3 regions of the Pseudomonas sp. BB438 genome follow, and region 2 is predicted to be linked to each of the others. Evidence: predicted binding sites of a transcription regulator. Region 2 holds the regulator's gene; each other region holds the start of a gene.
The links. The regulator FliA, encoded in region 2, starts transcription of late flagellar genes. The targets are predictions, from matches to a motif close to CTAAAGTTTNNNNNNNNNNNGCCGNTAA.
Positions count from the first base shown of each region.

Region 1: motA (flagellar motor stator protein MotA) is a predicted target of FliA. The motif match lies at 3,738-3,765, and genes of this name have one in related genera.
Region 3: AC1ZV1_RS06005 (methyl-accepting chemotaxis protein) is a predicted target of FliA. The motif match lies at 7,790-7,817, and genes of this name have one in related genera.

Region 1 covers NZ_CM170001.1:5,853,722-5,863,304, forward strand. The annotation lists gene orn (oligoribonuclease) at 1-450, opposite strand, end outside; gene rsgA (small ribosomal subunit biogenesis GTPase RsgA) at 540-1,571, shown strand; gene motB (flagellar motor protein MotB) at 1,734-2,813, opposite strand; gene motA (flagellar motor stator protein MotA) at 2,829-3,680, opposite strand; gene AC1ZV1_RS27070 (HDOD domain-containing protein) at 3,802-5,325, shown strand; gene rhdA (thiosulfate sulfurtransferase) at 5,439-6,254, shown strand; gene asd (archaetidylserine decarboxylase) at 6,258-7,127, shown strand; gene AC1ZV1_RS27085 (HPP family protein) at 7,202-8,179, shown strand; gene AC1ZV1_RS27090 (molecular chaperone) at 8,308-9,583, shown strand, end outside.
Region 2 covers NZ_CM170001.1:4,665,727-4,675,309, forward strand. The annotation lists gene AC1ZV1_RS21355 (chemotaxis protein CheA) at 1-359, opposite strand, end outside; gene AC1ZV1_RS21360 (protein phosphatase CheZ) at 391-1,173, opposite strand; gene AC1ZV1_RS21365 (chemotaxis response regulator CheY) at 1,193-1,567, opposite strand; gene fliA (RNA polymerase sigma factor FliA) at 1,765-2,514, opposite strand; gene fleN (flagellar synthesis regulator FleN) at 2,511-3,338, opposite strand; gene flhF (flagellar biosynthesis GTPase FlhF) at 3,503-4,813, opposite strand; gene flhA (flagellar biosynthesis protein FlhA) at 4,829-6,952, opposite strand; gene AC1ZV1_RS21390 (hypothetical protein) at 7,067-7,651, opposite strand; gene AC1ZV1_RS21395 (TPM domain-containing protein) at 7,726-8,982, opposite strand; gene AC1ZV1_RS21400 (hypothetical protein) at 8,979-9,413, opposite strand; gene AC1ZV1_RS21405 (TPM domain-containing protein) at 9,508-9,583, opposite strand, start outside.
Region 3 covers NZ_CM170001.1:1,244,635-1,254,217, forward strand. The annotation lists gene AC1ZV1_RS05975 (sensor histidine kinase) at 1-1,058, shown strand, start outside; gene AC1ZV1_RS05980 (class I SAM-dependent methyltransferase) at 1,141-1,812, shown strand; gene AC1ZV1_RS05985 (lipopolysaccharide kinase InaA family protein) at 1,816-2,520, shown strand; gene AC1ZV1_RS05990 (hypothetical protein) at 2,517-2,741, shown strand; gene pncB (nicotinate phosphoribosyltransferase) at 2,833-4,032, shown strand; gene AC1ZV1_RS06000 (helicase HerA-like domain-containing protein) at 4,146-5,630, shown strand; gene AC1ZV1_RS06005 (methyl-accepting chemotaxis protein) at 5,694-7,583, opposite strand; gene AC1ZV1_RS06010 (methyl-accepting chemotaxis protein) at 7,966-9,583, opposite strand, start outside.

The sequences.
Region 1 (9,583 bases), 1.2 Mb from region 2:
GCCGTCACGCACCGACGGCGCCCAGCGCGCGGCCAGCTCCTTGAGGGTCGAGACGTCCAGGTTGCGGTAGTGGAAGTAGCCTTCCAGCTTCGGCATGTGGCGGTAGAGGAAGCGGCGGTCCTGGCAGATGCTGTTGCCGCAGATCGGCGAGCTGCGCTTGGGCACCCACTTCTCCAGGAAGGCGATGGTCATCGCCTCGGCTTCGGCAGCCGAGATGGTACTTTCACGCACACGCTGGGTCAGGCCGGACTGGCCGTGCTGGCGGGTGTTCCACTCGTCCATGCCGGCGAGCAGCGCCTCGCTCTGGTGCACGGCGATCACCGGGCCTTCCTCGAGGATGTTCAGGTCACTGTCGGTGACGATGGTCGCCATCTCGATGATGACGTCCTTGTCCGGGTCCAGCCCGGTCATTTCCAGGTCGATCCAGATCAGGTTCTGCGGGTTCTGCATGATGGGGCTCCTCAGCTCAGCCCTCTAGTTTAGCGGGAAGCACGCCACCGCATGCTAAACTCCGCCGCGATTTTCCCTGTGGATACCCTATGGCCAAGCGTCACCTCACCCGCCGGCAGAGCTGGCGGATCGAAAAAGTCCAGGAAGAACGTGCTGCCCGCGCGGCGAAGCGCGAGTCGCGCGCCCTGGAAGAACTGGAAGGCGGCGACCTCGGCCCGGAACAGACCGGCCAGGTGATCGCGCACTTCGGTGTGCAGGTGGAAGTCGAGGGCCAGGAAGGCGATGCCGCCGGCCAGGTTTTCCGCTGCCACCTGCGCGCCAACCTGCCGCCGCTGGTCACTGGCGACCAGGTGGTCTGGCGCCCCGGCAACCAGGGTATTGGCGTGATCGTCGCGCAATTGCCGCGAACTTCCGAGCTACGCCGCCCGGACATGCGCGGCGTGCTCAAGCCGGTGGCGGCCAACGTCGACCGCATCGTGATCGTCTTCGCACCTCGCCCGGAGCCCCACGCCAACCTGATCGACCGCTACCTGGTAGCCGCCGAGCACGCCGGCATCAAGCCGTTGCTGCTGCTGAACAAGGCCGACCTGATCGACGAAGAGAATGCCCCATTCCTCGACGCGCTGCTGAACACCTACCGCGAACTGGGCTACCCGCTGCTGGAGGTCTCGGCCGCCAACGGCCTGGCGCTGGACGCCCTGCGTGCCGCGCTGAACGAGCACGTCAGCGTGTTCGTCGGCCAGTCGGGCGTGGGCAAGTCGTCGCTGGTGAACGCCCTGCTGCCGGGCGTCGACACCCGCGTCGGCGACCTCTCGGAAGTCACCGGCAAGGGCACCCACACCACCACCACCGCGCGGCTGTTCCACTTCCCCGCTGGCGGCGACCTGATCGACTCCCCCGGCATCCGCGAATTCGGCCTCGGTCATGTCAGCCGCGATGACGTGGAAGCGGGCTTCATCGAATTCCACGACCTGCTCGGTCACTGCCGCTTCCGCGACTGCAAGCACGACCGCGAACCAGGCTGCGCACTGCTCAAGGCGCTGGAGGACGGGCGTATCTCGCCGCAGCGGATGGCCAGCTACCGGCACATCCTCGCCAGCCTGCCGGAAGACGAGTACTAGCCCGCTCCTGCAAAAAGTCCGCTGCGCGCACATCCCAGCAGGACGCATGACGTCTCTGGCGTTATCCGCCGCCGGCGTGAGCGATGAACTGGCGGATACAGCAGTCCCCCTTATCCGCCCTGCATGACAAAGGCCAGCTGATCAGTTGGCCTTTAGCGTGTGTCACTGCTGTTTGTTCAGCTCATCGAGCTTCAGCGTGCCGCCGTCGTCGAACAGGTTGAGCTTCTGTTTGAGCTGGTCGGCCGGCAGCGGGTCGCCCTGCCCATTCGCCGGCCTGGCAGGGGCGACACCCGGAGCAACCGGCGCGGCTGCGCCCCCCGGCGCCCCTGGCTCAGCAGGAGCCGCGCCAGCGGCAGGCTTGTCGGCGCCGCCATCCTGCCCCTCGATGGCGCGCTGGGCCTTCTTGGTCAGGACGATGATGTCGATGCGGCGGTTCACCGGGTTGAGCGGCTTGTCGCGGTCGAACAACGCGGACGAGGCGTAGCCCACCACGCGGGCAATCTGGTCTTCCGGGTAGCCGCCGGCTTCCAGCGTGCGACGCGCCGCGTTGGCGCGGTTCGCCGAGAGTTCCCAGTTGCCGAAGTCGCCATTGCCAGCGTAGGGCTTGGCGTCGGTGTGGCCACTGATGCTGATCTTGTTCGGCACCTGCTGGATGGTCTCGGCCAGCGCCAGCAGGATGTCCTCGAAGTACGGCTGCAGGCGCGCACTGCCCAGGTCGAACATCGGCCGGTTGTCCGAGTCGACGATCTGGATACGCAGACCGTCCTGGGTGATCTCGAAGAGGATCTGATCCTTGAAGCGCTTCAGGGTCGGATTCTCGTCGACCTTGTTCTGCAGCTCCTGCAACAGCAGCTCCAGGCGCTCCTTCTCCATCTGCTCGGCGACGTCCTGGGCCTGCTGCTCGTTGATCTTGGCGTTCTCGTCCGGGTTGATGCGCGTTTCATCGGCATCCGGCTGGGCCTGAATCTGCGGGTTCAGGGTCTTGTCCGGCGCCGGCGTCGGCGTGCCGCCCAGGTCGATGACGTAGGGGCTGGCGCTCTCGGTGAAACCGATGGGGTCCTGGAAGTAGCCGGAGATGGCCTTCTTCTGCTCGGGCGTGGCCGACGACAGCAGCCAGAGCACGAGGAAGAACGCCATCATGGCGGTAGCGAAGTCGGCGAAGGCGATCTTCCAGCCACCGCCATGATGGCCGGCGGCATAGCGCTTGACGCGCTTGACGATGATCGGCTGATTGTTATCCATGCGTCAGACGACCTATCAGCGACCGCGAACGGCCTGCTCCAACTCGCTGAAGCTCGGGCGGTGCGCCGGCAGCAATACCTTGCGGCCGAACTCGACAGCCAGCGACGGCGGCATGCCGGAGGCGGACGCCACCAGACAGGCCTTGATCGACTCGTACAGGTTCAGCTCTTCCTTGGCGTCGTGCTCCAGGGCGTTGGCCAGCGGGCCGACGAAACCGTAGGCGGCGAGAATACCGAGGAAGGTACCCACCAGCGCCGCGGCGACGTGGTGGCCGATCTCGGCCTGGCTGCCCTGGCCGAGCAGGGACATGGTGATCACGATACCCAGTACCGCGGCGACGATACCGAAGCCCGGCAAGCCGTCGGCGACGCGGGTCACGGCGTGGGACGGGTGTTCGAGCTCTTCCTTCAGGCTGCCCAGCTCCATGTCGAACAGACCTTCCAGTTCGTGGGGCGCCATGTTGCCGGAGGACATGATGCGCAGGTAGTCGCAGACGTACGCCGTCATGCGTTCGTCCTTGAGCACCGCCGGGTACTTGCTGAAGATCGGGCTGGCAGCCGGATCCTCGACGTCGGCCTCGATGGCCATCATGCCTTCGCGGCGGCTCTTGTTGAGCACCTCGTAGAGCATGCCCAGTACTTCCAGATAGAAGGTGTGGGTGAAACGGTTGCCGAACATTTTCGGCGCCTTCTTCAGCACGGTCATGAAGGTGCTGCCGGGGTTGGCCTGGAGGAACGCACCGAGCGCGGCGCCGCCGATGATCAGCACTTCGAACGGCTGGATGATGGCCGCGATCTTGCCGCCGGAGAGCATGAAGCCCCCGATGACACTGCCGAGGATGACGATGATGCCGATGATTTTTGCCATGAGGACCGGACTGAAACTGTGGACAAATTGAGAGGCACGAATCCCGCCTCCCTGTTGTTATCGGAGATTTCGGGCAAGACTATAGGCCGAAAACACTAAAAACCAGTTCGGCGCCTCACGCATGTCCAAGCAAGTGCTTCATCCAGAGCGTCTCAAGGCCTGGCTCAACCAGCTGGACGATCTGCCTTTGCCCGTTCCGCTGGAACAGCGCGATGACATTCGCCGGGCGCTGAACGACAGCCGGCGCTCGATCCGGGACATTTCCGAACTCCTGCAGGACGCACCGACACTGGCGTTCGCCATCCTGCGCGAAGCCAACCGCGCGCAGAGCGCACGGGACAACCCGGCGGAAAGCCTGGAAGTCGCCCTCAACCGCCTGGGTCTGGCCCGCGCCACCCAGTTACTCGAGCGCCTGCCGGCCATCCCCGAGGCACAGATGCCGCGCGCGCTGAGCCAACTGCTGCTGATCAGCCGCCATGCCATGCAGCAGGCCAGCGGCCTGTTCGCCAACCGCCTGGCGCGGCTCTGGCAGGAAATCCACTGGGGCAGCCTGTTCACCCTGGCGCCGCTGTGGGCGCTGGCCACGGCCAGGCCGGAACTGATCGAAGCCTGGCAGCGCCAGGTCTACGGCCTGGGCCGCTGCAGCAGCGAAGTCGAAGAAGAATTGCTCGGCACTCGCCTGCTACCGCTGTGCCGAGCGCTGGCCGAACAATGGCGGCTGCCCGACTGGGTCGGCCAGGGCTACACCCTGCTCAGCGACGACAAGCGGCTGCTGGTGCGCGCCCTCCACGTTGCCCATACCGAACACGAGCCGCTGGGCCAGCAGCAGCTTCTGGACGCCGACCCGGAACTGCAACGCTGGCTGACTCGCCCGGCGAACACCATCCTGCTCGCCAACAGCCTGGCCATGGCCGCGCACCAGTCCTGGGGGGGCGTGCACATGCTGCGCTGGCAGCGATTGACGAGCCTTTACCTGCAGATGCCACTGGAGGAATTGCAGCAGACCGTCCACGGCCTCGCCGCACAGAGCGCTCGCCGCCACGCGCGCCCGCTGCTCTGGCACCCGGCCGAAGCGCTGCTCTGGCCCTGGGATGCGCGCCGCTGGCTGAACGGCCCGAGGGCCGAGGAGCCGGCCAAGGCACCGGACACACTGGCGGAATGGCGCCAGCACTGCACCCGCCTGATGCAGACGCCCAGTCCATTCGGCAACGCCGTGCAACTGCTCGACTGTGCCAGCGCCGCCCTGCAGGCCTGCGGACTGCAACGCGGCCTCATCCTGCTGACCGACAAGGGCGGCAGTTGGCTGCAGGCACGGCGGCACTTCGGCCTGGACGGCGAGATCGGCGACTTCAAGCTGGAAGTCGCCGCGAGCCCAGTGCTGCGTAAACTCCTGCAACAACCCGGTCAATTGCGCCTGAGTCCGGCCAACATGGCGGAATTCTCGGCACTGATTCCCGGCGCGCTGAAAGCGCTGCTCCCCAGCGAACACCTGCTGCTGCGCTCGCTGGGCAACGGCGCGCGGGTGGTCATGCTGGTGGTCTGCGACCGCCACGGCCAGCCCCTGGCGGACCTGCACGCCCAGGCCTTCGGCCGCACCGTGCAATGCATCGAGCACGCGGTGAAGCAGATGGCGCGGGGCGCCTGATCCGGAAAGGTTTGCGCCCCGCCGCGTCCCCTTTAAACTAATCGCCCTCACGGGGTAGCCCAGGGCGCGAGCTCACGTTGCCTCCCCCACTGCTCTCGCCGGGAGACTCCGACATGTCCGCCTTCTCCGCCCTGCCCCTGGTGATCGAACCGGCTGACCTCGCCAGCCGCCTCGATGCCCCCGAACTGATCCTGGTCGACCTGACCAGCGCTGCACGCTACGCCGAAGGCCACATCCCCGGCGCCCGCTTCGTCGCCCCCGCGCGCACCCAGCTGGGCGGCACGCCGGCGCCGGGCCTGCTGCCAGCCAAGGCCGACCTGGAAGCGCTGTTCGGCGAACTTGGCCACACCCCCGATGCCGTCTACGTGGTCTACGACGACGAAGGCGGCGGCTGGGCCGGCCGCTTCATCTGGCTGCTGGACGTGATCGGCCACGGCAAGTACCACTACGTCGACGGCGGCCTGCACGCCTGGCTCGCCGACGGCCTGCCGCTGAGCGAAGACATCCCCGCGCCCGCCGGCGGCCCGCTGCCGTTGACCCTGCACGACGGACCCACCGCCACCCGCGAATACCTGCAGAGCCGCCTGGGCGCCGCCGACCTGGCCGTCTGGGATGCTCGCAATCCCAGCGAATACAGCGGCCAGAAAGTCCTCGCCGCCAAGGCCGGCCACGTGCCCGGCGCCGTCAATTTCGAATGGACCGCCGGCATGGACCCGGCCCGCGCCTTGCGCATCCGTACCGATATGCCGCAGATCCTCAAGGACCTGGGCATCACCCCGGACAAGGAAGTGATCACCCACTGCCAGACCCACCACCGCTCCGGCTTCACCTATCTGGTGGCCAAGGCCCTCGGCTATCCGCGGGTCAAGGGCTATGCCGGTTCCTGGTCGGAATGGGGCAACCATCCCGACACCCCCGTAGAGGTTTAAGGAATGTCGTTCAAAGATCGTCTGTTCATCCTCGCCCAGTACCTGCTGCCGCATCACCTGCTGTCGCGCCTGATCGGCTGCGCCGCAGAATGCCGTGCGCCCTGGTTCAAGGACCGCCTGATCCCCTGGTTCGCCCGCCGCTACCGGGTGGACATGCGCGAAGCCCAGGTCGAGGACCTGAGCGCCTATGAGCATTTCAACGCCTTCTTCACCCGCGCCCTGAAAGACGGTGCGCGCCCGCTGGACGAAACCGAAGGCGCGGTCCTCTGCCCCGCCGACGGCGCCATCAGCCAGCTCGGCCCGATCGAGCACGGCCGCGTGTTCCAGGCCAAGGGCCACAGCTACAGCCTGATGGAACTGCTGGGCGGCGATGCCGAGCGCGCCGCGCCCTTCATGGGCGGCGAGTTCGCCACTGTCTACCTGTCGCCCAAGGACTACCACCGTGTGCACATGCCGCTGGCCGGCACCCTGCGCGAGATGGTCTACGTGCCGGGTCGCCTGTTCTCGGTGAACCAACTGACCGCCGAGCAGGTGCCGGAACTCTTCGCCCGCAACGAACGCGTGGTGTGCATCTTCGACACCGAGCGCGGCCCGATGGCGGTGGTTCTGGTAGGAGCGATGATCGTTGCCTCCATCGAAACCGTCTGGGCCGGCCTGGTCACGCCGCCCAAGCGCGAGCTGAAGTCCTTCTCCTACGACGAAGCCGCCCGTGCGCCGATCCACCTGGAGAAAGGCGCCGAACTGGGCCGCTTCAAACTGGGCTCCACCGCCATCGTGCTGTTCGGCCCCGAGCAGGTCAGCTGGGCGGAAAACCTCGCCGCCACCAGCGCCGTGCGCATGGGCGAGCGCCTGGGTGGCGCGCGCCAGGGCTGACACCCATTCTTATAAGGCGGGTGGCCAACGAGCCGCCCGCCAGCGCTTTTGCCTCACCGTGCCAATTCCCTGCCATGAAACCTTTCCTGCATCTCCTGGGCTGGCGGGCCAACGCCACCAGCCATCTTGAAAAATGGCTCTCCGCAATCGGAGCGCTGTGCGGTATCGCCGCCATCTATGCCGTCACCCACTGGGTCTTGCCCGGCGAAGCGGCCGTCTGGGTCGTGGCCTCGATGGGCGCCAGCGCCGTGCTGCTGTTCGCCGTGCCCCACGGCGCGCTGTCGCAGCCCTGGGCGGTGCTCGGCGGCCAGGTGCTCTCGGCCATCGTCGGAGTGATCTGCCAGAAGCTCTTCGCGGACCAGCCCTTCACGCCCGCCCTTGCCGTGGGCGCGGCCATCCTGGTCATGCACTACGCGCGCTGCATCCACCCTCCGGGCGGCGCGACGGCGCTGGCCGCGGTCTCCGGCGGCCCAGCCGTGACCGCGCTGGGCTTCCACTACGTGCTCAGCCCGGTGCTGCTCAACGTGGTGCTGATCCTCGCCGTCGCCGTGCTCTTCAACGGCCTGTTCGCCTGGCGCCGCTACCCCGCGCCGCTGGCGCGCCTGCCAGGCTCACCGAAGCTGCCGACCGGCCCGTCTCCGGAAGACCTCTATCACGCGCTGCGCAAGATGGATTCCTTCATCGACGTGCAGTTCGACGACCTGCTGAAGATCCTCCAACTGGCCCAGGAGCACGCCCAGGCGCAGCACCTGGCACCGGACGACATCCTGCTGGGCGCCAGCTACAGCAACGCCCTGAGCGGCGACGCCTGGGCCGTGCGCCAGGTGATTGACGACCACCCGGACAAGCGCGGTCGCCAGGACCAATTGGTCTACAAGGTGGTTGCCGGCGCCGGCAAGGGCAACACCGGCGTCTGCCGCCGCCAGGACCTGCTCGACTGGGCCGCGCACCCGGTGATCGCCCAGGGCGACGGCTGGGTGCGCAGCAATGCGCAGGACTCGGCTAAGGACGCCCTGCAACGCCAGATCAAAGGCGAAACGCCGCAGCCGTGACCTGTCCGCGCACCATCCGGGCGATGGGCTGCGGTGGGCGACGGATGCTGCTAGAGTTCGGAAAAAGCCGACCGTTATGACCAACCGGCTCGCCCCACGAGCCGGATTGTGGAGAAACCATTCCCACCATGGACAACAGTCCCCAGCAGTTTCTACGCGTCCCCACCCCGACGCACGAGAGCCTGAGCTTCTGCAACGCCAACACGCGTGAGCTGAAAAACTGGCTGGATCACCTGCCCAAGGCCAACCTCGGGGAAACAGCCCGCCAGCTCTACCAGGGCCTGATCGAACTCAACCAGCTCAAGCTGCCGGTCGAGACGCGCCTGCAATTGCTGGAACTGTTCCGCCCGGAAGTCCATTTCGTCTGCCATAACCTCGAACGGCACTTCCTCAATCAGTCCATCGTCCTGGACGAGCGTCCGCGCAAGGTCGCCAACCTCTGCCAGGCCCTGCAGAACCACCTGGCCATCGGCTACAAGCTGATCGTCGTGCGCGAAGCCTCGCGCTTCACCCGCGAACGCGCCCAGGTGATGACCGCCGCCATCCAGCGCGCCATCCGCAGTCTCTGCGGCCCACTGGTGCGTGCCTCGCAGCTGTACTGCCCGGTACCGGAAAACCTCTGGCTGGAACTTCACCAGCTTTACCAGCTGGCTCGTCAGCACGGCCTGCAGCACACACCGGTACGCGATGCGCTGGCACGCCAGGCCCAGGGACTGTCAGTGGAGCACGCCTACCTGGTCGCGCTGATGCTCGGCTCCGCGCGCTGCAACCAGATGCGCCAGAACAACATCGCCCGCGTAGCCGAAGTCCTCGAAGGCTGGGCGGCGCAGGTCAAGGTGCAGGCCGCCGACGCCCCGTCCACCCTGTTCGTGGTGGTCCCGCAGGTGGATGGCCCGCCGCGCTACCGTACGCTGTTCAAGGAAAGCGATCTCGGAGGCGCCCTGGGCATCGACCCACAACCGCTGGTGGACGCGATCCGCGAGTACCTTCTGCTGCCACCAGAGAACCGCGCGCAGGCCCGTCTGAAAGTCCCCGAGGGCGTCAGCGTCGACCTGCTGCAACACCTCGCCGCCGCCTGGGGGGACATCGCCGAGCGCACCTTCCACCGCACGCCCGGCCAGGGCCAACTGACCCTGTGCATCGGCATGAGCGCCCTGCACTACTTCCTCGCCGGACGCAGAAGCTTCAACGACGTGCTGAAGATCCAGGTGCAGGAGCAGGTACCGACCTTCAAGACCGAGGTGAAGGACGCCTGGTCCAGTGCCTTCGACGCGCAGAAGGTCAACGACTGGCAGCCCGGCATGCCGCTGGAGGAAATCGAATACACCGCGCCGCGTTCCGCCGACGATACCGGCCTCGGCCTGGCGGCGGAGTCCCCGCGCGACGATTACCCCGTGTTCACCC
Region 2 (9,583 bases):
AGCAACTCGGGAGTCGCCGGGGTCGGCTCTTGCGCGTCGCGGACCTGCTGGAACATGACGTTGACGGTATCCAACGCCTGAAGCATCACGTCCATCAGCTCGGCATCCACGCGGCGTTCGCCCTTGCGCAGCATGTCGAACACGTTCTCGGCGATGTGGCAGCACTCGACCAGCGCGTTCAGCTGGAGGAAGCCGGCACCACCTTTGACGGTATGGAACCCACGGAAGATTGCGTTGAGCAGGTCCATGTCATCCGGACGGCTTTCCAGCTCGACCAGTTGCTCGGACAGTAGCTCGAGAATCTCGCCGGCCTCCACCAGGAAGTCCTGGAGGATTTCGTCATCGGCGTCGAAGCTCATTCGGTGCTCCCTCTACAGCGTCAGCGGACGCTTAAAAACCAAGGCTGGACAACAGGTCATCGACATCGTCCTGACCGGATACGACGTCCTTTCTTGTATCGGCAGCAATCTGCGGACCTTCACCCTTGGACGATCTTTCTTTTTCCACCGCGTCGCGCATGCTCTCGTGGTCATGCTCGATGCCGGCATAGCGATCGACCTGACCCGCCATCCAGACCAATTTCACCAGGTTCGACTCGACCTCGGTCACCAGCTTGGTGACGCGCTTGATCACCTGCCCGGTGAGGTCCTGGAAGTCCTGCGCGAGCAAGATGTCGTTCAGGTGCGCGGACAGCTTGCGGCTATCCTGGGCGCTGATGTAGAGGAACTGCTCGACACGCTTGGCCAGGTCGCGGAAGGCCTCGGGGCCCAGTTCGCGACGCATGAAGCGCGACCAGTCTTCCTGCAGTTCCTTGGCCTGGGTCTCGATGTGCATGACCACCGGGGTGCACTCTTCCACCAGGTCCATGGTGCGATTGGCCGCTTTCTCGGTCATCGTCACCACGTAGGACAGGCGGTCGGTCGCATCGGCGATCTGCGAGACTTCCTGGGCGCGCGGGGAACTGGGGTCGATCTGGAAGTTGACGATGGCGTTGTGCAGTTCGCGGGTCAGCTTGCCTACCTCCTGGTAGAGCCCGCGATCACGCGCCTGGTTGAGCTCGGAGATCAGCTGCACGGCGGTCTGTACGTCGCCCTGCTCGAGGCATTCGACCAATTCGCGCGCGTGTTTTTTCAGGGTCGACTCGAAGTCACCCGCGGATTCGTTGAAATCCATGACGCCCTCTTGGCCAGCCTTAGCTGCCGACCCGCTCGAAAATCTTCTCGATCTTTTCTTTCAGCACCTGAGCGGTGAAAGGCTTGACCACATAGCCGTTGACCCCGGCCTGGGCCGCTTCGATGATCTGGTCGCGCTTGGCTTCGGCGGTGACCATCAGCACCGGCAGGTGCTTCAGGCGCTCGTCGGCGCGGACCGCACGGAGCAGGTCGATGCCGGTCATGCCGGGCATGTTCCAGTCGGTAACGAGGAAGTCGAAATTGCCGCTGTGCAGCATCGGCAGCGCAGTGGTGCCGTCGTCGGCTTCTGCGGTATTGGTGAACCCCAGGTCCCGCAGGAGGTTCTTGATGATGCGCCTCATCGTGGAAAAGTCGTCCACGATGAGAATTTTCATGTTCTTGTCCAAACCTGCCTCCATCGATACCAAACGCGCCCTGGCGGGCGTGCCGTCAATTCATTGAGCGCCGCGCGCTCTTTGCTGGGGGCGCGTCAAGAGAACGTCACCCCAAAATTCGTAAGCCTCTAACGCGCCTAAGGAAAATCCCTTCAGCCTTTTCGCTAGGAAAACGCAGGCGCGAAACTACCCGATGCTCAGCGAGCGCGCCACTCCGCCAGACGCGAGCGCAAGCGCGCGGCACACTGGCTGTGCAACTGGCTGACCCGCGATTCGCTGACGCCCAGCACTTCGCCGATCTCCTTGAGGTTGAGTTCCTCGTCGTAGTAAAGGGCCAGCACCAGCCGCTCACGCTCGGGCAGCTTGGTGATGGCATCGGCCAGGGCTGCCTGGAAGCGCTCGTCTTCCAGCCCGTGGGACGGCTCGTTGTCGTGGTGCGACGCGTCTTCGGCAAAGCCGCTGCCCTGGTCGCCGTCCTGCAACATGTCGTCGAAGCTGTACAGACGGCTGCCCTGGGTGTCGCTGAGGATGCCGTAATAATCTTCGAGGCTCATATTGAGTTCGGCAGCAACCTCCTGATCTTTAGCGTCGCGTCCGGTACGCGCTTCGACGGCACGGATGGCGTCGCTGACCATGCGGGTGTTGCGGTGGACCGAACGCGGCGCCCAGTCGCCCTTGCGTACCTCGTCGAGCATGGCGCCGCGGATGCGGATGCCGGCGTAGGTCTCGAAGCTCGCGCCCTTGCCCTGGTCATATTTCTTCGCCGCCTCCAGCAGGCCGATCATGCCAGCCTGCATCAGGTCCTCCACCTGCACACTGGCGGGCAGACGACCCAGCAGGTGGTAGGCGATGCGCTTCACCAGCGGTGCGTGCTTCTGGATCAGCAGTTCCTGGGAGTTGTGCGCCTGTGCCTTGCTGTACATACGCGCTCCGGAGGCCGCGGTCATACGGCCGAACCCGTGGGATGTTGCACCAGGCGCTCGACGAAGAACTCCAGGTGCCCTCGTGGGTTGGCCGGCAGCGGCCAGCTGTCGACCTTCTGCGCCACCGCACGGAAGGCCAGGGACGCCTTGCTGCGCGGGAACGCCTCATACACCGAACGCTGCTTCTGCACGGCCTTGCGCACCGACTCGTCGTAGGGGATGGCGCCGACATACTGCAGCGCCACGTCCAGGAAGCGGTCGGTGACCTTGGTCAGCTTGGCGAACAGGTTGCGGCCTTCCTGGGGGCTGTGGGCCATGTTCGCCAGCACGCGGAATCGGGTCATGCCGTAGTCGCGATTGAGCAGCTTGATCAAAGCGTAGGCGTCGGTGATGGAGGTTGGTTCATCACAAACGACCAGCAGCACTTCCTGGGCCGCCCGGACGAAGCTCACCACCGAGTCGCCGATCCCGGCGGCGGTGTCCACCACCAGCACGTCGATGTTGTCGCTGATGTCGCTGAAGGCCTGGATCAGGCCGGCGTGCTGCATCGGCGTGAGGTGCACCATGCTCTGGGTGCCCGACGCCGCCGGGACGATGCGGATGCCGCCAGGTCCCTGGAGGATCACGTCACGCAGGTCGCATTCGCCTTCGATGACGTCGGCCAGCGTGCGCTTGGGCGACAGCCCCAGCAGCACGTCGACGTTGGCCAGGCCCAGGTCGGCGTCCAGCAGCATGACGCGACGGCCCAGATCGGCCAGCGCCAGCGACAGATTCACCGACACGTTGGTCTTGCCCACGCCACCCTTGCCGCCGGTGACTGCGATTACCTGAACGGGATGCATACCCATATCAATACCTTGTCTCGTCGTTCGACCGTCACGCTTCTGGCGTTTCGGCTAATCCGGTTGCGGTGCTCCACCGCCTCCGGCGCTCGCGGATCGTCTAACAGAGCATCCGCATCGCTTGGGCGACCCAACTGGCCGCCCCACGCCCCATCCGGGGCTCACAATCTTCAACTGGCGCGACGCACCGGCTGTTGGTAAAGGCCGGCGAACATGTCCGCCATGGCGTCCTCGCAGGGCTCTTCCGGCGATTGCAGGCTCACGGCACGGCTGACCAGTTGGTGCGCGCGTGCCACATGCAGGTCATCCGGGATCTTCGGCCCATCAGCCAGATAGGCTACCGGGAGATGCTGGCTGATAGCCAGAGCCAGAGCTTCGCCGAGGCTTCCCGCCTCGTCCAGTTTGGTCAAAATGCACCCGACCAGGCCACAGGAACGATAGTTCTGCCAGGCGGCCTTGAGGACCTGGCTCTGGCTGGTCGCGGCCAGCACGAGGTAGTTCTTCACGTTCAGGCTCAGCGACGACAGCGCTTCGAGCTGCATGCGCAGCGCCGGATCGTTGGCGGGCAGGCCCGCAGTGTCGATCAGCACCAGGCGCTTGCGTGCCAGCGGCGCCATGGCCTGGATCAGCGACTTGCCCGGGTCGACCAGGGTCACCGGTACGTTGAGGATGCGACCCAGGGTCTTGATCTGCTCCTGCGCGCCGATGCGAAAGCTGTCCATGGACACCAGGGCAATGCTCTGCGCGCCGTATTTCAGTACGTAGCGAGCAGCCAGCTTGGCCAGGGTAGTGGTCTTGCCCATGCCGGCGGGGCCGACCAGGGCAATCACGCCGCCCTGCTCCAGCAGATCGACTTCCGGGGTATTGATCGAGCGTGCCAGGTGCGCCAGCAGCATGCGCCACGCCTGCTTCGGATCGGCGATGGAGGACACGCGCTCCAGCAGGTTGCGCGACAGGTCGGCCGGCAGGCCCATGCGCTGCAGGCGGCGCCACAGCCCAGCCTGTTTCGGACGCTGGTTCTGCAGCTGGTTCCAGGCGATGGAGCCCAGCTGCACTTCGATCAGTTCGCGCAGGCCATTGAGCTCGAAGCGCATGGCTTCCAGCGCCTGCTGGCCGGCAGCGGCCGGCGTCGGGGCGACCGGTGCGGCCATGGCCTCAGCCAGGGTTTCGGCAGCGCTGCGGCGCGGCGTCTCGGTGCCGTACATTTGACGGTCCTTGCGCACGCCATCGCTGGCACGGGTCGGGGCCGACAGGTCTGCCTTGGCCTGGGCGATCTTCGCCTGGGTCTTGCGCAGCTCGGCTTCCAGCGCCGGGTTCGGCTTGCTCGCCGCCACCGGTGCCTGGTAATCCAGCGCCGCGGTCAGCTCAACGCCACCGGCGACACGGCGATTGCCGATGATCGCGGCGTCCGGGCCCAGCTCGTCACGAACCAGTTTCATGGCCTGACGCATATCAGCGGCGAAGAAGCGTTTTACCTGCATGGCCTGGGACCTCAATCAATTCTGCCCAACGGTGGCAACGATCGTGACTTGTTTGTTGTCGGGGATTTCCTGGTAAGCCAGCACGTTCATGGTGGGAACCGCCATCCGGGCGAATCGCGACATCATCGCGCGGATGGGACCTGCCACCAGAAGAATCGCCGGCTTGCCGAGCATCTCCTGACGCTGCGCCGCTTCAACCATCGAGCGTTGCAGCTTTTCGGCCATTCCGGGTTCCAGCAACATGCCGTCTTCGGAGCCCTGTCCGGCCTTCTGAAGACTATTGAGCAATATCTGTTCCAACCTGGGTTCCAGAGTGATCACGGGCAGCTCCGGCTCTAGTCCCACAATGGTTTGCACGATTGCACGGGACAGCGCGACGCGAACTGCCGCCACCATCGCGGCGGGATCTTGACTCTTCACCGCCACGTTGGCGATGGCTTCGGCGATGGTGCGGATATCGCGCACCGGCACCTGTTCCTGCAGCAGCGCCTGCAGCACCTTGAGCAGGGTCGACAGGGAAATCATCCCCGGCACCAGCTCTTCGGCGAGCTTGGGCGAGGTCTTGGCCAGCAGTTGCATCAATTGCTGGACTTCTTCATGGCCGAGCAGCTCATGGGCGTGCTTGTGCAGTACCTGGTTCAGGTGCGTGGCGACCACGGTGCTGGCGTCGACCACGGTATAGCCCAGGGACTGTGCCTGGTCGCGCTGCGAGGCCTCGATCCACACGGCTTCCAGGCCAAAGGCCGGGTCCTTGCCGGCGATGCCGTTGAGGGTGCCGAACACCTGGCCGGGGTTGATCGCCAGGTCGCGGTCCGGATAGATCTCGGCTTCCGCCACGCTGACACCCATGAGCGTCAAACGATAGGCGTTGGGCAGCAGGTCGAGGTTGTCGCGGATGTGCACCGAGGGCATGAGGAAGCCCAGGTCCTGGGACAACTTCTTGCGCACGCCCTTGATCCGCGCGAGCAACTGGCCGCCCTGGTTGCGGTCCACCAGCGGAATCAGGCGGTAGCCCACTTCCAGGCCGACCATGTCCACTGGTGTCACGTCGTCCCAGCCCAGCTCCTTGGTCTGTTCGGCGCGCTGCGCGGGCAGCAGCTCCTGCTGGGTCTGGGCTTCCTGCTCGGCTTTCTGGCTGGCCTGGCGCTGGCGGTGCCAGATCAGGTACGCGCCACCGGCGGCCAGGCCGCCCAAGCCGACGAAGGACACGTGCGGCATACCGGGAACCAGGCCCATGGCAATCAGGATGGCGGCGGAAATGGCCAGCGCCTTGGGCGAGGCGAACATCTGGCGGTTGACCTGCTGGCCCATGTCCTCGGCGCTGGAAACACGGGTCACCATGATCGCAGCGGCGGTGGACAGCAGCAGCGAGGGCAGCTGCGCCACCAGACCGTCACCGATGGTCAGCAGGGCGTAGACCTTGCCGGCGTCGCCGAAGCTCATCGAATGCTGGATCACACCGATGGCCACGCCACCGATGAGGTTGATGAAGAGGATCAGCAGGCCGGCGACGGCGTCACCGCGGACGAATTTGCTGGCACCGTCCATGGAGCCGTAGAAATCGGCTTCCTGCGCGACTTCGGCGCGGCGCTTCTTGGCTTCAGCCTGTTCGATCAGGCCGGCGTTGAGGTCGGCGTCGATCGCCATCTGCTTGCCGGGCATGGCGTCGAGGGTGAAACGCGCACTCACTTCGGAGATACGCCCGGCACCCTTGGTGACCACCACGAAGTTGATGATCATGAGAATCGCGAAGACCACGATACCGACGACGTAGTTGCCGCCGATCACCACCTCGCCGAAGGCCTGGATCACCTTGCCCGCGGCTGCATGGCCGTCATGGCCGTGCAGCAGCACGACGCGGGTGGACGCGACGTTCAGCGCCAGGCGCAACAGGGTGGCGACCAGCAGGATGGTCGGGAAGACGGCGAAGTCCAGCGGGCGCAGGGCATACACGCTGACCAGCAGGACCACGATGGACAGGGCGATGTTGAAGGTGAACAGCACATCCAGCAGGAACGGCGGGATCGGCAGGGTCATCATCGCCAGCATGGCGAGCAACAGCAACGGCACGCCGAGATTGCCTCGACTGAGCCCTGCCAGGTTGCTGCGAACAGTGCCGATCAGTTGCGTACGATCCACCCGAAATCCCCTGCAAGTGGGTGACCGAGCCGGCCACCGGATCAAACTTTTGACGCCCAACCGGGCATCCGCACAGGGTTTTGCAGGAAGCGTTCCAACTTCTTCGAATCGGCGTCAGGAACTGTCCTTGACCAGTTTGAAGGTACCGTCCCTGAAGCCGCCCGCCACCGCACAAGTGGATTGATTGGTGTCGCTTCGCGCCTCGAAACGGTAGTGACCGGACATCACGCCGTACTCGGTATCGTCCTCGCTGCGGACGATCGCCACGCGGTCGATCACCAGCTCGCCGTGGCTGGCCCGCAGGGTATCCTCGGGGCTCTCCTGGAACAGCACCGCGGCGCCCTCGCCAAGCTTCGCCCGACCATCCCGCGGCGAACCGATAACATAGCGCCCGGAGAGCTTCGACGGATCACGGCGCAGCTGATCCTGCGCGGTGGTCAGGTGGAACTGCGCGGTGAGCGTCGCCGGGTGGCCGCCCTCCCCCTGCACCGCCAACGGCACGCCGACCACCAGCTCGTTGTCGCCGTTGAGCTGGGCGACGTAGAGCGAACCCCACCAGCGATCCGTCACCTGCGCCTCATGCTGCACGCCGCAGACCTGCAGGCGGTAGTGCGTCACCGGTGTGTCGGGTGCGCAGGCGCCGCACAGTCCGACACCCACCGCCATCGCCAGAATCCTGAAGTGTCCCGCTTCGCCCATCGTCCCTCTCCGGTCAGCGCCTCGAAGGTTCGACCGATGAGGTCCGGCGAAAGGTTCCCCTGCCTTTCGGCCGGTCACCAGCTCCCGGAGGCACCGCCTCCGCCGCTGGAGCCACCGCCACCGGAGTAGCTGCTGCCGCCGCTGGACGATGAGCTGCCGCCGCTGGAGCTATTGGAGCCGCCACCAAACGTACCGGGAAGAAAGGCGAACAGCAGCGGAATGAGCAACATGGGGACCAGCACCAGCGACTCGGGGAACGCCCACGGCTGCTGGCGGACACCCGACACCTCGATCACGATTCCAGCGATGCTCAGGGCCAGCACCAGTCGGATCCCGAACTCCACGCGGCTGCGCCGCCAGGCTTTCCAGGCCAGTACGAACGGCAGGCACAGCAGCACAACGCACGGGATACCGCCTATGGGCAAGGCCAGGGCGTAGAACACCACGTATCCGCCGTTGAAGAACATCGCATAGACCGCCAGTGCGACGAGATAGCCGATGATGCCGCCGATAATCCCGGCTGCCACGCGCGACCCCGCCGCCAACGCACCGATGCCGGCGCCGAAGAGCATGCTGAAGGGAATCGCCATGAGCAGCACCGGCAGGCCCTTCAACCCCGCGCTGGCGGCCATCAGCACGGTCGCCACTGCCAATATCGGCAGCACGACCTTCACACCGAGCCAGCGACGGCGCAACACGACGCCGGCCACACCGCCACCCGCCAAGCCGATCAGCAAGAGCCAACCCTCCCAGGTCAGCCCGCCACTGCGATGCTCCTCCGGCAGGGTCTCGCCATCGATCAACCGCTCCAGCACATTCACCGCACCCTCGATGCCGCCGGCAAAGTCGCCAGTGCGGAAGGCCGGAACCATTGTTTCCCGGATGATGCGCCCGGCGACCACATCGGGAATCGCCCCTTCCAGCCCGTAGCCGACCTCGATGCGCAGGGTCCGGTCGTTCTTCGCCACCAGCACCAGCACGCCGTCATCCACGCCCTGGCGCCCCAGGCGCCACTGTTCGAAGACACGGGTGGCGAACTGCTCGATGCTGTCCTCGCCAGTGCTGGGCACCATCAGAATGGCGACCTGCGAGCCCTTGCGCTGCTGCAGCGCCAACAGCCGTTGCTGCATGCTCACGACCCAGTCGCGACCCAGGGTGCCGGTAAGGTCGGTGACCGGACTGGTCAGCCGGGGAACGGCGACGGGCGATGGCTGCTGGGCGGCATCGCCAGCGTCCACGGTGATTACGGAGGTGTCCGGTTGCGCTGCCGATACAGGGGGCGCCCCCAAGAGCAGGAGCAGGCAAAGAGCCAGAGTCCTCCAGCGGCTCATGCCACAGTCACTCGCGGGCGCCCACGCAATGCCTGAAGGATACCCATCGAGCACTTGGGATCATGCAAGCGGCCGCGCCACGCATGAAAAGCAAGGAAGAGCTGACTGACCACGCCGTAACCGAACGGGAGGACCACAACCAGTGCGGCCAGCCCCAGGTTGAATACCCGCAGCCAACGCAGATCGCCGTCACTCGCGACCGTTCCCACCGCGAAGACCAGCAGACAGCCTGCGCCATAGAAGATGCCCATCGACAGGTAGAGATCGAGCGTCCGCAGGAAGACCTCGCGCACAAAAAGCGGCATCGCTTTGCGCGCAAGGAGGTAGATCAGCAGCAACAGCGGCAGGCTCCACAGGGTGGACAGGCCGATAACAAGGGCACCGACGGCGACCAGAGCGCCTGTTCGACGCTCGCGGACAGAGCTTTCCATAGCGATTCTCGTGTGCCTCCTGGCAAGGGTGGAACCCCGGATGCTAGTACATCAGCCGCGTGGCGCGCCGTCGAACAGGTCACTCAGCCAGCCGTCACCAACTGCCCGAGGCACCGCCGCCGCCGCTGGAACCACCACCGCCGGAGAATCCACCACCGCCCGAGCTGCCG
Region 3 (9,583 bases), 3.2 Mb from region 2:
TCATCAGCGATGGCGCGGGCGTATACGCCATGCCGCCGGCGCTGCGCCGGCTGGATGAAGGGTTCCATGAAGTCTTCGACGGTGAACTGTCCTTCCATGCGCTGGCGCGAGACGTCGATGGCCGCCGCTTCGTCCTGCTGCAGGACCAGAGCGACTTCGAAGCGCGCGAGCAGATTCTTTACGCCGCGGTGGTCACCGGCTATGTCCTCAGCCTGGCGTTGTCCGGTGTACTGGGCTGGCTGCTGGCGCGCAAGGTGATGGAGCCGGTCTCGCGCCTGGCGCGCCAGGTTCGCCACCGCGACCAGTTGCTGGAGCTGGCGCCACCCATGTCGCCGGATTATGCCAACGACGAGGTTGGCGAGCTGGCGGCGGCCTTCGACTACGCGATGGGGCGGCTGCACGATGTGCTGACCCGGGAGAAGCTTTTTACCAGCGACGTCAGTCACGAACTGCGAACGCCGCTGATGGTGATCGCCACCAGTTGCGAACTGCTGGAGGAGGAGCCGGGATTGAGCGCGCGGGCGCGCGCCCAGTTGGGGCGTATCAGTGGTGCCTCCGAGGAGATGCGCGACCTGGTGCAGACCTTCCTCTTGCTGGCCCGTGCCCAGCGCAAGGACGCGAGCATCGTTCCTCAGGCCGAGCTCCGGCAGATTGCTGACGATCTGGTCGTCCAGTGGCGAGGTTCGATTGAAGAGAAAGGTCTTACATTGGAATACGACGCTGCAGAGGCGATGCCAGGTCGGTTCAATGGTACTTTTCTTCGTTCTGTAATGAGCAATTTACTGCGCAATGCCATGCATTACACCGAGAGCGGCAGCATCCGCTTACAACTTGGGCCGAACGGTTTTTGGGTTGAGGATACCGGCGCGGGCATCCCGGAAGAACAGCGCGAGCGCGTCTTCCAACCCTTCGTTCGTGGCCAGAACCCGCGTGGTGAAGGGCTTGGGCTGGGCCTCTCGCTGGTAAAGCGGATTTGCGCCTCCGAAGGCTGGGACGTCACGCTGCGTCCCGTGGAACCCCATGGCTGTCGCTTCGAAGTTCGCCTAGCCGTCCTTTGACGAAATCTTCACAAGTGCATGACCCGGCTGTGACAGGCTGGTTCGTATCGTTCGCCCTGAATTCGGGAAAGGTGTTAATCCGATGAGTGACAAATCCGTCGACCTGGAGTTCTCCCAAAAGTACGACCGTGAGCACGCAGAGCGTTACCTGCGCAAGCACCAGGCCGGGCTGTCCAGGAAACTTTCCCACTGGCGCGATGTCCAGATAGGTCGCCAGGCGCTTAAGCTGGCTGGCCAGCCCAACCTGGTGCTGGACCTGCCGTGTGGCGCCGGACGCTTCTGGCCGATGCTGGCCGAGAAGGAGAATCGAGTGATCATCGGGGCGGACAATTCCCCGGACATGATTGCCGTTGCCTGCGCCGGACAACCGAATGAGGTTGTCAAACGCGTCCGACCTTTGCAGACTTCCGCGTTTGCCATTGATCTGCCGGACAACGCCGTCGATAGCATCTTCTCGATGCGCCTGATGCACCACATCGGCGAATCTGACGATCGTTTGACGATGTTGCGCGAATTTCACCGCGTAACTCGTGACTCCGTGATCCTATCGATGTGGGTTGATGGCAATTTCAAGTCCTGGAAACGTGCGCGCGCCGAGGCAACTCGCAAGAAACACGCCTACCAGAACCGCTTTGTGATTCCCGCCAAAACCATCGAGGCGGAGTTCCGCCAGGCTGGTTTCAAGGTCCAGGATCACATTGATTTCGTCCCGCTCGTACACATGTGGCGGGTCTATATTCTGCGTAAGGAGTGATGGATGGCCGTTGATCTGGCTTCGCTGCAGCAAATTTCCGGTGAGAACGCCATCGACCGTTGGCTCCAGGTACCCGGTAAATGGGTCGAGGAGCCTAACCGTCGGCGCGGTGGCGAGAGTGGTGTGCAGCGAGTCCTGACCTCCGACGGCCGTATGCTCTATCGCAAGCAGCAGATGGGACACATCTACCGCGATCTGCTGCATCCCTTCGGTTATCCCACCGCGATTCGCGAGCGTAATGCGCTCAAGGCCGCCGAAGCGCTGGGCGTGCGCGTGCCCACCCTGGTCTACGCCGGCTGCCGCAAGGTGGATGGCGAATGGCAGGCCCTGTTGGTCACTGAGTCGCTGGACGGCTTCACCAGCCTGGAAGACTGCTACGCCCGAGGTGACCAGGAGCGTTGGGGCGAAGCGCTGCACCAAAGAATTCTGCAACATTACGGTAGTACCCTTGCCAAGCTTAACGCCGGCCGCTGGCAACACGGATGCCTTTACCTCAAGCACGTGTTCGTGAAGGTGGACGGCGACAAGATCGAAGTGGCCCTGATTGACATGGAAAAAGCCCGCCAGCGCTTCAGCGCCCAGCGTGCCGCCCGTCACGATCTTCGCCAGGTAAAACGCCGCTCGTCGTGGACAGAGGCGCAATGGCAGGCCTTTGTCTATGGTTACCAAGCGGCGTTTGGCAGCGCCATCAAAGGGTTGCAGACATGAAGTTAGAAATTACGCGAGGTTTGCTCCTCATCGGCGCGCTCGGGGTGGCGACCCTGGCGGCGGCGGCCTGGCATGAGCCTGGGCCTTCGGTCATTTCCGGAAAAGGCGGCCTGGACAGCTGTCCCATGCCGCCCAACCTGCGCGCCAAGCAACAGGACATCCGACCGGATGACGACCTGCTGCTTTTCCTGTTCGGGATGTCGCAGAGCAAAGCACGCTGATTTCTGATTCAAACTCAAAACCCCGCCTCGGCGGGGTTTTTTGTGGGCGACGGGTTTAGACTGCCGGTTCAAAGCCTGCAACGAGACAAGCATGAGCGACAGCGCATTTTCCCGGCGGATCGTGCACAACCTGCTGGATACCGATTTCTACAAGCTGAGCATGATGCAGGCGGTGCTGCACAACTACCCCAACGCCGAGGTGGAATGGGAGTTCCGCTGCCGCAACGAGGAGGACCTGCGGGCCTACCTGGACCCTCTGCGGGAGCAGATCGAGCGCCTTGCCGAGCTGTCATTCTCGCCGCAGGATCTTGTCTTCCTCGAGCGCATCCCGTTCTTCAAGCCCGACTTCATCCGCTTCCTTGGCCTGTTCCGCTTCAATCCCTGCTATGTGCAGCTGGGAGTGGAGAACGACGAGCTGTTCCTGCGCCTCAAGGGCCCGTGGCTGCACGTGATTCTCTTCGAGGTGCCGCTGCTGGCGAGTATCAGCGAAGTGCGCAACCGCCACCGCCACCCTGGCACGACACTGACGATGGTCCGCGAGCGCCTGCAGGAAAAGTTCGACTGGCTGCGCAAGGAGGCCGGCGCCGAAGAGCTGGCCGGCTTCAAGATGGCCGACTTCGGTACTCGCCGACGCTTCTCCTACCCGGTGCAGGAAGCGGTGGTGCGGGACCTGCGCGATGGCTTCCCCGGCCATTTCGTTGGAACCAGCAATGTGCACCTGGCGCGGGAGCTCGGCGTGAAGCCATTGGGCACCATGGCCCACGAATGGCTGATGGCGCACCAGCAGCTCGGTCCGCGGTTGATCGACAGCCAGGCGGCCGCTTTGGATGCCTGGGTTCGCGAGTACCGCGGGCAACTGGGTATCGCACTGACCGACTGCATCACCATGGATGCCTTCCTGGCGGATTTCGACCTGTACTTCGCCAAGCTCTTCGACGGTCTGCGCCACGATTCGGGCGACCCGCTGGAGTGGGCGGAAAAGGCGATCCGGCACTACGAGCGCCTGGGAATCGATCCGCTGACCAAGACCCTGGTGTTCTCCGACGGCCTCAACCTGCCGCGTGCGCTGGAAATCTACCGGGCGCTGCGCGAGCGCATCGACATCAGCTTCGGCATCGGCACGCATTTCACCTGCGATGTGCCGGGGGTACAGCCGATGAACATCGTACTGAAGATGACCGCCTGCAATGGCCACCCGGTGGCGAAGATATCCGACGCGCCGGGCAAGACCCAGTGCAAGGACGAGAATTTCCTGCACTACCTCAAGCACGTCTTCAAAGTGTCCGGGTAGTTGATTGCACCGAAGTAGTCGATTGCGCAGCGCCGCACGACGCGCCACTCTTGCTGAAGCAGCCAACGCGACAGGCCCTCTGGCGCGACAGGCCCACTGAAGGGGAACAACGGATGTCAGCCACGAACGAACTCATCATCGGTGCGGGTCCCGACGGACAGCCGGTCGGCCAGTCCTGGAAGCTCGCCAACCGCCACGGTCTGATCGCCGGCGCTACCGGTACCGGCAAGACGGTGACGCTGCAGCACCTCGCCGAGTCCTTCAGCGACGCCGGTGTTGCGGTGTTCGCCGCCGATATCAAGGGTGACCTGTGTGGCATCGCTGCTGCCGGCAATCCCCAGGGCAAGGTGGCTGAGCGCATCGCCAGCATGCCTTGGCTGAACCACAAGCCCCAGGCCTACCCGGTGAGTATCTGGGACGTGGCCGGCAAGACCGGCCACCCGCTGCGCACCACGCTCTCGGAAATGGGCCCGCTGCTGCTGTCCAACCTGCTGGAACTGACCGAGAGCCAGCAGGCCGCCCTGTTCGCCGCATTCAAGGTCGCGGACCGTGAAGGTCTGCTGCTGCTTGACCTGAAGGACCTCAAGGCGCTGCTCAACCACTTCAAGGAGCACCCGGACGTCCTCGGCGAGGATCGTGCGCTGTTTACCGCTGCCTCGTCCCAGGCATTGCTGCGGCGCCTGGCGCTGCTGGAACAGCAGGGTGCCGAGGATTTCTTCGGCGAGCCGGCGTTGCAACTGGAAGACCTGTTGCGTCCCGAAGCCGACGGCCGTGGGCGCATCCACTTGCTCGACGCCAGCAAGCTGGTGCATGACGCGCCCAAGGTGTACGCCACTTTCCTGCTCTGGTTGCTGGCCGAGTTGTTCGAGCAACTGCCGGAACGCGGCGATGCGGACAAACCCATCCTCGCGCTGTTCTTCGACGAGGCGCACCTGCTGTTCAACGGCACGCCCAAGGCGCTGCAGGACCGGTTGGAACAGGTGGTGCGTCTGATCCGTTCCAAGGGCGTGGGCGTCTACTTCGTCACCCAGTCGCCCGGAGACCTGCCGGACGACGTCCTGGCGCAACTGGGCCTGCGCATCCAGCATGGCCTGCGAGCGTTCACTGCCAAGGAGCAGAAGTCCCTGCGCGCAGTCGCCGATGGCTTCCGTCCCAACCCGGCGTTCGACACCCTGAAGGTGCTCACCGAACTGGGCATCGGCGAGGCGTTGGTCGGCACGCTGGAAGAGAAGGGTACGCCGGCGATGGTCCAGCGCGTGGCCGTGGCGCCACCGCAATCGCGCATCGGCCCGCTGACTGATGCCGAGCGCGCTGACGTCATCCGCCGCTCACCACTCGCGGGACGCTATGACCAGCCGATCGACCGCGAGTCCGCCTACGAGAAACTCACCGGTCGCGCCGACGACAAGATGGCGCCGACCCAGGAAAAGGAAGAGAAGGGCAGCGGCACCGATTTTGGCGGTATTGCCGGCGAGATCCTGGGCTCCCTGGCCAGTCAGGTCAGCAAGACCGTAGTGCGCCAGGCGGCTAACCAGATCGGTCGACAGCTGGTGCGCGGCCTGATGGGCGCGTTGCTGGGCGGTAGCAAGCGGCGGTAATGGCGGAGCCGTCTGTCGCGAACAAAAAAGGCGCCCGAAGGCGCCTTTCTTGTGTCCGCCAGATCAGATACGGAAGCTGTCCACCAGCTGACGCAGGCGGCCGGCCTGGTTTTCCAGATCGGCGCAAGCGCGCAGGGTGGCTTGCAGGTTTTCCACGCCTTCCTGGTTGAGGGTGTTGATCTCGGTGATGTCCAAGTTCAGCGAGTCGACCACGGCAGTCTGCTCCTCGGTGGCAGTGGCGACCGACTGGTTCATCGAGTCGATCTCGCCGATGCGGTGGGTGACGCTGGCCAGGCGCTCGCCGGCGCGGTTGGCGATCTCCACGCTCTCCAGGCTGTAGCGCTGGCTCTCGGTCATGGTGTCCACGGCTTCGCGGGCGCCGATCTGCAGCTCCTCGATCATCTTCTGGATCTGCTGGGCAGACTCCTGGGCGCGGTGCGCCAGGTTGCGTACCTCGTCCGCCACCACGGCGAAGCCACGGCCTGCTTCACCGGCGCGAGCAGCCTCGATGGCGGCGTTGAGCGCCAGCAGGTTGGTTTGCTCGGAGATGCCCTTGATCACCTCCAGGATCTGCCCGATGTTCACCGTGCGGCTGTTCAGCGCTTCGATGTTGGCGCAGGCGGAGCTGATCTTGTCGGACAGCAGGTTCATCGCGCTGATGGTCTGCTCGACCACCTGGCGGCCATCACCAGCCTGGTGCGAGGCATCGGTGGCGTGGTGCGAGGCATCGGCGGCGTTACGCGCGATCTCTTGAGCGGCGGCGCCCAGCTGGTTGATCGCCGCGGCGACGCTGTTGGTGCGGTTGGACTGCTCGTCGGAGTTGCTCATCGAGGAGTTGGAGGCGTTCACCACCAACTGTGAGACGTCATGCAGCTGGCGCGCCGTGGAGGCCACTTCGCGGATCGACTCGTGGATACGCTCGACGAAGCGGTTGAAGGCATTGCCCAGCACGCCAAACTCGTCGTTGCTGGCGACCTTCAGGCGCTTGGTCAGGTCGCCTTCACCCTGGGCGATGTCTTCCATCGCGCGGCCCATGGTGGTCAGCGGCTGCATCAGCACGCGGATCAGCATGCCCAGCAGGAGCAGGATGGCGACGATGGCGATGGCGGCGGCGACGATGGCCGAAGCGCGGAACTTGCTCAGCATGGAGTAGGCCGCGTCCTTGTCGATCGACAGGCCGATGTACCAGTTGACCGACGGCAGGCCTTTCACCTGGGTGAAGCTGAGGATGCGTTCGTGGCCGTTGAGTACGGCTTCGCTGAAGCCGCTGCCGATCTTCGGCGTGTTCTGCGGGTAGATATCGGCCAGGGTCTTCATGATCTGGTTTTTGTCCGGGTGGACGAGGATCTTGCCGTCGCCGCTGACCAGGAAGGCGTAGCCCATGCCGCTGAAGTCGAGTGCATTGATGATCTGCACCAGGGTCTGCAGGCCGAGATCGCCGCCGACCACGCCGAGTGCCTTGCCGCCGGCGCGGGCCGGGGTGGCGACGGTCATGATCAGTTGCTGGGTGGCCGCGTCGATGTAGGGCTCGGTCAGCGTGGTGCCGCCAGCGGCGAGCGCGTCCTTGTACCAGGGGCGGGTACGCGGGTCGTAGCCGTCGGGCATGGCGCTGTTCGGGCGCATGGTGAAGGTGCCGTCTTCCTGACCCAGGTAGGTGAAGTTGAAGGTCTTGCGCAGGGTGTCCTGCTCCAGCAGCCCGCTCAGATGCTCGGGGGAGCTGTCGCGGGCGAGGGTCTGGGCGGTGCTTTCGATCAACAGCAACCGGCCGCTCAGCCAGTTCTGGATGTTGCTGGCGGTGACGTCGCCCATTTCCCGCAGATAGCTCTCCAGATCCTCGCGGATCGCGTTGCGCTGCAGGTAGTCGTTGTAGAGGGTGAAGAGGGCGAATGCCGAGAAAACAACAAGAGAAGCGGCCAGGAGGATCTTATGGCTGAATTTCAGGCTCTTGATCATGCTGCGTCGAGTCCGGAAGTAGTGGGATGCCTGATCGGCGTGGGTCCGGGCGACAGATCCGGTGTCGCCACAGAGCGTCCGTCCCGTGGTGTGAAACGGACGGCGCCGGCGCGGCGGGTAGCCGTGCAGGCTTGGCCGGAACTCCCCTGTCCCGGCTGAGACGACAGGCCCGGTTTGTTGGTTGCTATCAAAGGCCTTCACCCTTGATTTCGGCGCTCCCGGAGGAAGCTTGAAAGAGTCGGACGAACGGTAGGTATGGCGCTGGGGCGGGTGTTTCAGCGGTGATACAGATAGCCGGCAGTTGGCCACTCGAGCTGTACGACAAGCATCCGGCGGACAAGAAAAAAGGCGCCCGCGGGCGCCTTTTTCACGGCTGCCGCGATCAGATGCGGAAACTGTCCACCAGCTGACGCAGGCGGCCGGCCTGGTTTTCCAGATCGGCGCAAGCGCGCAGGGTGGCTTGCAGGTTTTCCACGCCTTCCTGGTTGAGGGTGTTGATCTCGGTGATGTCCATGTTCAGCGAGTCGACCACGGCAGTCTGCTCCTCGGTGGCAGTGGCGACCGACTGGTTCATCGAGTCGATCTCGCCGATGCGGTGGGTGACGCTGGCCAGGCGCTCGCCGGCGCGGTTGGCGATCTCCACGCTCTCCAGGCTGTAGCGCTGGCTCTCGGTCATGGTGTCCACGGCTTCGCGGGCGCCGATCTGCAGCTCCTCGATCATCTTCTGGATTTCCTGTGCGGACTCCTGAGCGCGGTGGGCGAGGTTGCGCACCTCGTCTGCCACCACGGCGAAGCCACGGCCTGCTTCACCGGCGCGAGCAGCCTCGATGGCGGCGTTGAGCGCCAGCAGGTTGGTTTGCTCGGAGATGCCCTTGATCACCTCCAGGATCTGCCCGATGTTCACCGTGCGGCTGTTCAGCGCTTCGATGTTGGCGCAGGCGGAGCTGATCTTGTCGGACAGCAGGTTCATCGCGCTGATCGTCTGCTCGACCACCTGGCGGCCGTCCCCGGCCTGGTGCGAGGCATCGGTGGCGTGGTGCGAGGCATCGGCGGCGTTGCGGGCGATTTCCTGGGCGGCGGCGCCCAGCTCGTTGATCGCGGCTGCCACGCTGTTGGTGCGGTTGGCCTGCTCGTCGGAGTTGCTCATCGAGGAGTTGGAGGCGTTCACCACCAACTGCGAGACGTCATGCAGCTGGCGCGCGGTGGAGGCCACTTCGCGGATCGACTCGTGGATACGCTCGACGAAACGGTTGAAGGCGTTGGCCAGCACGCCGAACTCGTCGTTGCTGGCGACCGACAGGCGCTTGGTCAGGTCGCCTTCGCCCTGGGCGATGTCCTGCATGGCGCGGCCCATGTCGGTCAGCGGCGCCATCAGCACGCGGATCAGCATGCCCAGCAGCAGCAGGATGGCGATGATGGCGATCACGGTGGCGATGATGGCGGTGTTGCGGAAGTCGCTCAGCATCGCGTAGGCGGAGTCCTTGTTGAGCACCAGCGCGACGTACCAGGTCACGCCCGGCAGGCCTTTTACCGGGGTCATGGAGACCAGTTGGTCGACGCCGTTGATACTGACTTCCTGCACGCCCGGCTGCACCTTGGGTGCGCCTTGCTGATAGACCTCGCCAAGGCTCTTGAAGATCAGGCTGCTGTCCGGGTGCAGGAGGATCTTGCCGGCGTCGCTGACCAGGAAGGCGTAGCCATCGCCGTCGAACTTCAGCGAGTTGATGATCGCGGTGATGGTTTCCAGCTTCATGTCGCCAGCGGCCACGCCAACCAGTTGGCCGTTGCGCATCACCGGCATCGACATGGCGAGGATCTGTTCGTTGGTGCCGGCATCGAGGAAGGGCTCGGTGACGATCAGCCTGCCGGCGGCCACGGCATCCTTGTACCAGCCGCGGGTGCGCGGATCGTAGCCATCGGGCATCGGTGCGTAGGGGCGCATGGTGAACACGCCGCTGGTGGCTTCACCCAGGTAGACCGACTCGAAGTTCTTCTGGAAC